One region of the Aneurinibacillus baijiui genome, then DNA from elsewhere that is predicted to be linked to it. Evidence: predicted binding sites of a transcription regulator. Region 1 holds the regulator's gene; the other holds the start of a gene.

Region 1 (5,615 bases):
CCTCCCAGCCTTAAGCCTATCGTTTTTCACACAACTTCCGGCTCCTCCGGGCGAGATCGGGGGCGGAATGGCAAATGGGATACTCGGAACCTTTACACTGATCGGTATTGCCTCAGCAATTGGCGTACCGGTAGGTTTAATGGCCGGGATCTTCTTATCCGAGTATGGCCGCAATCGTTTTGGCAAGCTTGTATCGTTTTTAACAGATATTATGCTCGGCGTGCCGTCCATTGTTGTTGGTATCGTTGTATATGCCTTGGTCGTTCTTTCAATGGGTGGATTCTCCGCCTATGCTGGCGGTGTGGCGCTCGCCTTTATTATGATTCCTGCGGTAACCCGCACAACGGAAGAGATGCTGAAGCTGGTACCGAACCATATTCGTGAAGCTGGACTTGCGCTTGGTATTCCGAAATGGCGGGTGATTATGCTCATTATCCTGCCGACTGCGCTCCGCGGAATCATTACGGGTATTATGCTTGCGGTCGCCCGCGTCTCAGGAGAAACGGCTCCGCTGCTCTTTACGGCATTCGGAAATATGTATTGGAACCAATCGCTCAATGAACCGATTGCCTCGATGCCGGTACTGGTGTTCAATTACGCCATTTCCCCATATAAAGAATGGCAGGCGCAGGCATGGGCCGGAGCGTTAACGCTGATTCTAATTGTTCTTGTGTTGAATGTATCTGCGCGTCTAATTACGAGAAAGCGATAGAATATACGAGGTGGAGATCAATGATTGAGGCAAAAGGTTTGAACTTATGGTATGGAGATTTTCATGCGATTAAAGATATCAACATGTCGATTGAAAAGAATAAAGTAACGGCGTTCATCGGACCTTCCGGGTGCGGGAAGTCGACATTCCTGCGCGCCATTAATCGTATGCATGAAGTCATTGAAGGAGCCAGGGTAGAGGGTGAACTGTTGCTTGAGGGACAGAATATTTATAGCTCGGATAAGGATCCTGTTACCATTCGACAGCAGGTTGGTATGGTATTTCAGAAGCCCAACCCATTTCCGACCATGTCGATCTATGAGAATGTTGCAGCGGGACTAAGGATCAATGGTTTTAGAAATAAGAAGAAACTTGATGAAATTGTAGAGCGTTGCTTGATGCAGGCCGGTCTATGGAACGAAGTTAAAGATCGGTTAAACAAAAATGCCATGGGGTTATCCGGCGGACAGCAGCAGCGCTTGTGTATCGCCCGTACGCTGGCGGTAGAACCGGAAGTTGTATTGATGGACGAACCTACTTCAGCGCTAGATCCTATCTCCACGCAGAAAGTGGAAGAGTTACTTTTTGAATTGAAGAAGAAGTATACAATTATTATCGTCACGCATAATATGCAGCAGGCAGCACGCGTCTCCGATCACACCGCATTCTTCCTGCTTGGAGAAATGATTGAATTCGATCAGACAGAGACGATCTTTACCAATCCGCAGGATAAACGTACAGAAGACTATATTACCGGACGTTTCGGCTAGAAGAGGTGCGTTTCGGCACTGCTCAGTTCTTGTCTTTGAGTCCAACTCTTTTATTTGCTACAATAAATCTCGCTACGATGATGATGTAAGACACACTACTGCATAAAGGAGGATGACTAATGACAGAAGTGATAAAGTCTTCTGTAGGTACGATTGAGTTAGCAGTGTTTTTTGATATGGACGGTACCCTGCTCCAGACAGAGAATGTGGCGCTACCGGCCGCTGCGGATGCTTTTGAGCATTTGAAGCGGGAGGGATTGTATGAAGGAGAGGTACCGACACGCGAACAAATCCTAAATGTCTTCGGTATGACGGTGGAACAGATCTGGAATACGCTTATGCCTGGTGCTTCTGATGAAGTGAAAGAGAAGGCGAATACGCTGATGCTTGAATATGAGGTAGAGCGGCTGAAGCGTAAGGAAGGCAAGCTGTATGATCATGTAATACATGTGCTGGAGAATCTTACCCAACGAGGTATCCCGGTATTTGTCGTCAGCAATGGAGAAGAAGCATACATTGAAGCCGTAGTGGAGAACACGGGTCTTACTCATCTTTTTACTGATTTATACAGCGCAGGACGTTTTCAGACGAAGACGAAGAATGACCTTGTAGCAAAACTGCTTGCTGACTATCGTATTCAACATGCCGTTATGATCGGTGATCGCCACTCGGATGTTGAAGCAGGGAAGGTGAACGGTCTCTACACCATTGCTTGTGACTTCGGATTTGCTTCCGACGGAGAGCTGGATGAAGCGGACGAGTGTGTCACATCCTTCTCTCAAATTCTTTCGCTTGTAGATAAATATGCAAGAGACCTGAAGTGAAGTTTGCTTCAGGTTTTTTTGTTATAAACGCCAAAAAGAGGGTAGATAAGAATATAAATGAAAATTTAGGTCAAGAATAAAAAGTAGGAGCACCTTGCATTTTTACATAAGGATTATTATAATTAAAGTCAAAGAAAGTCAAAGTCAGAAGCCGGCGGGGAGGTGTGTACATGCGGAACATATCGGATATTATTGAACAGCATCTGAAGAAGATTCTTCAGCAGAGCAGCAGTGGAGCGGTAGAAATCCAGCGCAGCGAATTAGCTGATAAGTTCCAATGCGTGCCTTCACAGATTAACTATGTAATCAGCACCCGGTTTACGGTCGAGAAAGGCTATCTTGTAGAGAGCAAACGGGGCGGAGGCGGATATATTCGCATCCGTAAGGTCGAGATCATTGATCATAAGCGGTTCTATTCTATGCTTATGGAAGTGATCGGAGAGAGTATAACGTCAGCGGCCTGTGACAATATTATTGAAAGATTGCGAGAGGAAGGTATCATTTCACCTAAAGAAATGCAGATGATGAAAGCGGCGTGTGGAAAGGTCATCTCCAGCGTGCCGGTACCGATTCGCGATCAGCTCCGTGCGGACATTCTTCGAGCGATGTTAACCGCGATTTTCATTTATTAGCCATAGAATTATGTGTATTCGGGAGGGAAGTGCATATGATATGCCAAGAATGCCATCAGCGTCCGGCCACGCTGCACTTTACGAAAATCGTCAATGGTGAGAAAAACGAGTTTCACCTTTGCGAGGTGTGCGCGCAGGAGAAGGGCGACATGTTTTCTGGGGGTATGAACAACTTTTCCATTCACCATCTTTTATCAGGCCTGCTGAATCAGCAGTCGGAGCCAAGTATGAATGCGTTTAAGGTTCAGCAGGAGACTCCGCTGCGTTGTGATACGTGCGGACTAACCTATGCTCAGTTCAGCAAGAGCGGGCGTTTTGGGTGCAGCAATTGCTATAAAGCATTTGAAGAGAAGCTAGACCCTCTGTTTCGCCGCATACACGGTAATACCCATCATAGCGGGAAAGTGCCGGAGCGTTCGGGCGGTACAATCAAGCTCAAAAAAGAAGTCTCTGAGCTAAAAGATGAGATGAGAACATACATTGAGCGCGAAGAATTCGAGGAGGCGGCAAAGGTTCGGGACCGAATCCGCGAATTAGAACAGCAAATCGCAGATTTGTAGGAGGGAAAACGCATGTCTTTCCAGAAGTTTATATCAAACGCAGTAAGCGAATGGATGAATGGCGATGGGGCGGATGCCGATATTGCCATCAGCAGCCGCGTGCGGCTGGCGCGTAACCTGTGTGATCATCCGTTTCCATTGCTTGCCACCGACTCACAGCTTGAGCAGATTCTTGAACAGGTTGAGAAGGCGATGGAAGATGAAGCGTTTGCGACGAACGAGCGCTTTGAGATGATCCGGATGGATGCATTGACCAATCTTCAACGGCGTGTACTGATGGAGAAGCATTTGATCAGCCCGAATCTTCTTTCCGATTCAAGGAAGGGTGCTGTTATCTTAAGCGAAAATGAAGCCATCAGCATTATGGTTAATGAAGAAGATCATCTTCGTATCCAATGTCTGTTCTCCGGTCTACAGCTAAGAGAAGCCTGGGAGACGGCGGATCGCATTGATGATAGCTTCGAGAGGCATGTCAACTTTGCTTTTGATGAACGACGCGGGTTTCTTACCAGCTGCCCGACGAATGCAGGAACAGGTATACGCGCTTCGGTTATGCTTCACCTTCCGGGTCTTGTAATGACCCAGCAGATCAATCATATTTTATCTGCAATTAATCAGCTTGGCTTGGTGGTAAGAGGGCTTTACGGAGAGGGCAGTGAAGCTGTCGGAAATTTATTCCAGGTTTCCAATCAGGTGACACTCGGACAATCCGAGGAAGAAATTATTGAGAATCTTACAAGCGTAACCCGGCAGATTATTGAACGAGAACGTGCAGCCCGCCATAATCTATTGCAGAATCATCGCCTGCAACTAGAAAATAGAGTATGCCGCTCTTACGGTATTCTGACGAACGCACGCATCATCGAGTCCAAGGAAGCGGCTGAGCGTCTCTCTGACGTACGGCTTGGCATTGATCTTGAGATTATCAGGAGTGTGCCGCTGAGCGTGATGAACGAATTGATGGTCATGACGCAGCCAGGGTTTTTACAGCAATACGCGGGTCAGCAGTTGACCGCAGATTCCCGTGACGAACGCCGAGCACGGCTCATCCGAGAACGCTTGCAGTCAGCGATGGAATAATATCATACCCATTTTTTTAATTATACTTATGGAGGTGTTTGTTTTATGATGTTTGGTCGTTTTACGGAAAGAGCACAAAAAGTTTTGGCTCTTGCCCAGGAGGAAGCCGTTCGCTTAGGACATAAGAATATTGGTACGGAACATATCCTGCTTGGTCTGATCCGCGAAGGAGACGGCATTGCTGCAAAAGCGCTGCAGGCGTTAGGTCTCGGTTTAGATAAAATCCAGGGCGAGGTTGAATCGCTTATCGGCCGTGGCGGTGAGCAGCCAAGCAACATTAACTATACCCCAAGAGCGAAAAAAGTAATCGAACTTTCCATGGACGAAGCACGTAAATTAGGTCACACCTATGTAGGTACAGAACATATCCTGCTTGGTCTGATCCGTGAAGGAGAAGGCGTAGCAGCCCGCGTTCTGAATAACCTAGGTGTAAGCTTAAATAAAGCACGTCAGCAGGTATTGCAGCTGCTCGGCAGCAGCGAGGCCATGTCTTCGCACCAGCAAAGCTCAAGCAATGCGGCGATCAACACACCTACGCTTGACAGCCTTGCCCGTGACTTGACATCGGTTGCGCGTGACGGTGGGCTTGATCCTGTCATTGGCCGCGCCAAAGAGATCGAGCGTGTCATTCAGGTGCTCAGCCGTCGCACAAAGAACAATCCGGTACTCATCGGGGAGCCTGGTGTAGGTAAGACCGCAGTAGTGGAAGGGCTGGCTCAGCGTATTATTAATAATGAAATTCCAGAGACACTTCGCAATAAGCGCGTGATGACGCTGGATATGGGTACGGTTGTTGCTGGTACGAAATACCGCGGTGAATTCGAAGATAGACTCAAAAAAATCATGGATGAAATTCGTCAGGCGGGTAATATTATTCTCTTCATCGATGAGCTTCATACGCTGATTGGTGCAGGCGGAGCTGAAGGTGCCATCGATGCCTCCAATATCCTGAAGCCGTCGCTGGCTCGAGGTGAATTGCAGTGCATTGGTGCTACCACCCTTGATGAATACCGTAAATATATCGAGAAGGACGCAGC
Region 2 (5,615 bases), on a different contig from region 1:
TTTAGGCTTTTTTTGTGTAGATAACCTGCCGCCGGTTCTCATTCCGAAGTTTGCGGAATTGATTGATCAATCCGGCGGACGTATTCATAAAGTAGCGCTCGTTATCGATCTGCGAGGCCGAGAGTTTTTTGATTCGCTCGCTGAATCATTAGAACGCGTCCATGAGATGGAGAATATTACGTATCAGATTATTTTCCTTGATGCGAGTGATCAGACTTTAGTACAGCGCTATAAAGAAACGCGCCGCAATCATCCACTGGCACCGGATGGTCTTCCGCTTGATGGAATTCGGGCAGAGCGCCGACTGCTTGAAGAGCTTAAAGGGCTTGCTAATTTAGTGATTGATACGACGCATTTGAAGCCTGTTTTATTGAAAGAAAAAATCAGCCAGGTTTTTAGCCAGATGGGGCAGAACTTAACGGTCATTGTCCAATCATTTGGTTTTAAATTTGGTATTCCAATCGATGCGGATCTTGTTTTCGATGTTCGCTTTTTGCCTAACCCGCACTATGTGGAAACGTTACGACCTAAAACGGGAATAGATAGTGAAGTTTCCGATTATGTATTTAAATGGGATGTTTCGCAGGAATTCCTTGGTAAGCTTGCGGACTTTATTGATTTCACCTTGCCGCATTACCAGCAGGAGGGCAAAACCCAGCTTGTTATCGGCATTGGTTGTACGGGAGGCAAGCATCGTTCTGTGGCTATTGCCGAGTATTTAGGTCAGCGTTACCAGGATCAATACAATGTTCGTGTAACACATCGGGATATTGAGAGAGGTCGCTCATAGAGGTGTAAGATGAAAAGAAAAATAGAGAAACCCCATGTGGTGGTAATTGGGGGAGGGACAGGGTTATCTGTTCTGCTACGCGGTTTAAAAAAACAGCCGATTGACATTACAGCCATTGTAACGGTAGCAGATGATGGCGGAAGCTCGGGAAGGCTGCGTTCTGAACTTAGGATGCCGCCACCGGGTGATGTCCGGAATGTGTTGATTGCGCTTGCAGATACGGAGCCGCTTTTAGAGAGCCTGCTTCAGCACCGGTTTATTGGGGGGAACGGACTTGCCGGCCATTCGATCGGCAATCTATTGATTGCTGCGCTCACAGAGATCAGTGAGGGTGACTTCGTGGCAGCCATTGAACAACTAAGTCAGGTTCTTGCAGTTCGCGGCCGTGTACTTCCGGCAGCGAACCACTCCATTGTCCTGCATGCGGAAATGCAGGATGGAATGATCGTATCTGGAGAGTCCATTATTCCAAAAGCCGGTAAGCGTATTAAGCGCGTATTTATTGATGAAGGTGTAGAGCCGCTTGCTGAAGCCGTTCAAGCACTGGCAGATGCAGATGTCATTCTCATTGGACCGGGCAGCTTATATACGAGTGTACTGCCCAATCTGCTTGTCCCTGGGATCGTAGAAGCAATCCGGGAGAGCAAGGCAGTAAAGGCATATATCTGTAATGTAATGACACAGCCGGGCGAGACGGATGGCTATGCGGCATGGGATCATATTCAAGCGATTCATGACCATGTAGGCAATTCGTTGTTTGAATATATTATTGTAAACAATGGTGAGATTAGCGATGAGGTAAAGGCATTGTATGCGGAGAAAGGATCGGAGCCAGTCACCTATTCACCAGAACGATTAACGGCAAAAGGGTATAAGATTATTGCCGAGAATTTGCTGGTATACGATCAGTTCTTACGCCACGATGCTGCCAAGCTAAGCGATATTATCATGGGTCTAATCGGTGCGAAAGAATGAGGTGGTAGCGGCATGTCTTTTGCTGCGCAAACAAAGAAAGAGCTGACTCAACTAGAAGCGCCTGATTGCTGCAGTAAAGCCGAGCTTACAGCGTTGATTCGCATGAACGGCTCGCTGCAGTTCGGCGGCAAGCGCTTCGTATTGGATATTTCGACGGAAAATGCGGCGATTGCACGCCGCATTTATTCGCTTGTGAAACGAATTTTTCAGATACATGCAGAGCTTCTTGTCCGTAAAAAGATGAGACTGAAAAAAAATAACGTATATATTGTCCGTATTCCGCAGAAAGCGATGGAGATTTTAGAAGAGCTGGGTATTATGCGGGAGGGGTCATTTCATTACGGTATTTCGGCTGATATCATTGCTGATGATTGCTGCAAGCGCTCCTATTTACGCGGTGCTTTTCTTGCTGGCGGCTCGGTGAACCATCCGGAAGCCTCCAGTTATCACTTAGAGGTCTTCTCCTCTCATCAGGAGCATTGTGAAGATTTGGTCGAGTTGGCCAATTATTTTGGATTAAACTCCCGGCGTATTGAGCGAAAAAAAGGGCATATTATGTATATTAAAGAAGGTGAGAAGATTGCCGAGTTCCTGCGGATCATCGGTGCGCATCAGGCGCTATTCTTCTTTGAAGATGTCCGGATTGTTAAAGAAATGAAAAACTCCGCGAACCGGCTGAATAATTGCGATATGGCCAACTTGAATAAGACGGTGGCCGCAGCGATGCAGCAGATTGAGAATATTATGCTCATCGATAGGCAGTTAGGGCTTGCGAATCTGCCGGACCGTCTACGGGAAGTAGCCGAGTTGAGGCTGCAGTATCGGGATATGAACCTAAGTGAACTAGGAGAGATGGTACCAAGTGGAAAGGTAAGCAAATCTGGTATTAATCATCGTTTACGAAAAATTAATGAAATCGCGGCGAAATTACGAGAAAATGAAGCAAAATCATAAGTTTAAACCCTATAATCATGTTATAATGGAACAAATTCAGTTGTAGAGGGTGGGGAAGCATACTATGCACGCGCAGGAAAGCGTTGTTGTTAAATTAAGAACCGGGCTGCAGGCGCGGCCGGCTGCTTTTTTCGTCCAAGAAGCCAATCGTTATGCGGCGGACGTGTTTATCGCAAGAGACGATAAAAAGGTAAACGCGAAAAGCATCATGGGAGTGATGAGCCTTGCTGTCGGAAGCGGTGTTGAGATTACGATCAGCGCCGAAGGTTCCGACGCAGAGGAAGCAGTACAAAGCCTTGCACAAATGGTACAACGTGAAGAATAGTTTGTAACAACAAAGAGAAGCCCTGCTTACCATGATGGTGAGCAGGGCTTCTGTGTTTGTCATTTTGATTACAGTATATCAGGATCTTTTTTGCCGAGGCTTTCAATAACGCGGTCAATCAGGCCATATTCTTTCGCCTCTGCTGCGCTCATGAAATAGTCACGATCCGTATCCTTCTCAACACGCTCAAGCGGCTGGCCAGAACGATCGGCGATGATGCGGTTCAATGAGTCGCGCATCTTAAGAATACGGGTAGCAGCGATCTGAATATCGGACGCTTGCCCCTGCGCTCCACCAAGTGGTTGGTGAATCATAACTTCACTGTTCGGAAGCGCATAACGTTTTCCGGGCGCGCCGGCCGTTAGGAGGAAGGCGCCCATTGAAGCGGCCATACCTACACAAATGGTTGATACGTCCGGCTTAATGAATTGCATGGTATCATAGATTGCCATGCCTGCGGTAATGGAACCACCTGGGCTATTGATGTAGACGCTAATATCTTTATCCGGATCTTCGGCAGCCAAGAACAGAAGTTGCGCTACCACGCTGTTCGCTACTTGATCATTGATTCCCGTACCGAGAAAAATAATCCGATCCTTTAACAGACGAGAATAGATATCGTATGCTCTTTCACCGCGATTCGTTTGTTCGATAACTGTAGGAATTAAGTTCACTAATATTTCCTCCTCTCGTATATGTATCTTTATAGTACACCAAAGGTCAATAAAGGTCAAATGAAAAGCAGTGTACTATACTCTTTTCAGTTATATGCTTTTTTCCCATAAATTAATCATCATAAACGTAACTTTCGGCATTTTTCCGTTCTATCTCCCTTTTGGCTGGACGTTAGTCTTAGGAGGGAAGCTTTGTCGACTCATGTGACTTTGCTAGAACCTTTGTCGAAAAGGAAACATGAACAGAAAAAATGTGTGATAATAAATAAAATTTCGCATAGCTATCTATTTATCAGCGTGAAAGGGGTCTTAACAATGATGCAATATGATGAATATATCGGAAAAATGGTACAATTAACATACAGCGACCTGGACGGAGAAGTAGTATGCGCAGCAGGCTGCATTCTATATACGTTAAAAAACCGGGCATTCGTATTTGAAACATACGAAGAAGGACGGCAGCTCATTGTTTACAATCGGCATGTGCTTGATATTCATAAAATAAGTACGCCTCCTTCTTATAATGACCCTGAAATTGCTCCGGATCATTTCGCTTAAACTACCAACGGATGCGAGGGGATTTTCTTGAAACAATCGTTTGCACTGACAAGAGAAGAAGGCTTGATGATTCGCGGCGATATTTTTATCAAGGATGATGCACAGGATTATAGCCGAAAGCCCATCGTACTAATATGTCATGGTTTTAAAGGATTCAAAGACTGGGGAATGTTCCCCCGTATGGGTGAGTATTTTGCCGAAAAAGGCTACGCGGCAATTACATTTAACTTCTCAGGTAACGGTATAGGAGAGGATGTAGAAAACTTTACTGAGCTTGAGAAGTTCGGACGTAATACGTACCAGCAGGAACTAGGAGATATTGATTTCATTATTCAGCAGATTAAGCATGGTCAACTGCCGCTGTATGACCGGATGGATGCGGAGCGTATCGGCATTATAGGTCATAGCAAGGGCGGTGGAGATGCGATTCTGTATGCTTCCTCCTACCCTGAAAATGTGCGGGCAATTGTAACATGGAATGGTATTGCACATGTGGATATTTTCGGTGCTGATGTGCGCAAGCAAGCAGAGGAAGAGGGCGCCGGATATGTGGTAAACGGAAGAACCGGACAGAAGATGCCGATTGAAAAAGTCGTGTTTGATGATATGGATGTGAATGCACGCCAATACGACCTGCTGAATTGTGTAGCAGAGCTTACGATACCGCTATTGATCGTACAGGGAAGAGAAGACTTTGCACGGTTAGTCAAGGGTGCAGAGAGCTTAAAGGAACATGCGAGGCGGGCTGAACTATATTGGGTGGAAGATGCAGGACATACGTTTAATATGGTACATCCGCACAAAGAAGACACGAAGGAGTTTCTCGAAGCGCTGGATAGTAGCGTAAGATTTTTTAAAGAGAATTTATAATAGTAGAGTCAAAAGGCGGGCAGCGAGGGATGCGTCCGCTTTTTTAATTAATTATGAAGATTGTGGGGAATTATAAGAAAAAGCGGTAAATGATATTGATAATCTTTATCATATAGGGTATGATAAGAGCAACAAATTATAGGGAAACTGTAGACAAGGAGGGACATGCTATGGCCTACGTAGTGATCGGAGCAGACCGATTGGGGAACATCAATGCTTTGTTGGAAGAGAAGCTAGAAGGAAAGCTTATTCATGTTTCAGGAAGAAAGAAGAAGGACCAGAACTATACACTGCCGCAGCTGGTCAGGGGTGTCATTGTATTTACGGATTACATAAACCATAACTTAGCCAAACGAGTAAAAGCTGATGCTAAAAAGCGGAATGTACCGATCGTTTTCGCCAAGCGTTCCGTTAGTCACCTTGAATGCAGTCTCGAGCAGATGATGGCATGTCAGCAGGAGGGATGTGA

The links. Region 1 encodes CtsR, which represses protease genes until heat stress. Its sites were predicted from a motif close to ATGGTCAATAAAGGTCAAACA; they were not measured.
Region 2: a site for CtsR is predicted at 3,761-3,781, ahead of clpP (ATP-dependent Clp endopeptidase proteolytic subunit ClpP). Genes of this name have one in related genera too.

What each region holds. Positions count from the first base shown of each region.
Region 1 covers NZ_JBFTXJ020000022.1:6,866-12,480, forward strand. Annotated here, with positions in the region: gene pstA (phosphate ABC transporter permease PstA) at 1-712, shown strand, start outside; gene pstB (phosphate ABC transporter ATP-binding protein PstB) at 733-1,482, shown strand; gene AB3351_RS22740 (HAD family hydrolase) at 1,602-2,306, shown strand; gene AB3351_RS22745 (CtsR family transcriptional regulator) at 2,477-2,938, shown strand; gene AB3351_RS22750 (UvrB/UvrC motif-containing protein) at 2,974-3,498, shown strand; gene AB3351_RS22755 (protein arginine kinase) at 3,511-4,578, shown strand; gene clpC (ATP-dependent protease ATP-binding subunit ClpC) at 4,624-5,615, shown strand, end outside.
Region 2 covers NZ_JBFTXJ020000015.1:84,095-89,709, reverse strand. Annotated here, with positions in the region: gene rapZ (RNase adapter RapZ) at 1-790, shown strand, start outside; gene AB3351_RS20540 (gluconeogenesis factor YvcK family protein) at 800-1,765, shown strand; gene whiA (DNA-binding protein WhiA) at 1,778-2,719, shown strand; gene AB3351_RS20530 (HPr family phosphocarrier protein) at 2,784-3,044, shown strand; gene clpP (ATP-dependent Clp endopeptidase proteolytic subunit ClpP) at 3,113-3,718, opposite strand; gene AB3351_RS20520 (hypothetical protein) at 4,034-4,276, shown strand; gene AB3351_RS20515 (alpha/beta hydrolase family protein) at 4,304-5,146, shown strand; gene AB3351_RS20510 (DUF2325 domain-containing protein) at 5,317-5,615, shown strand, end outside.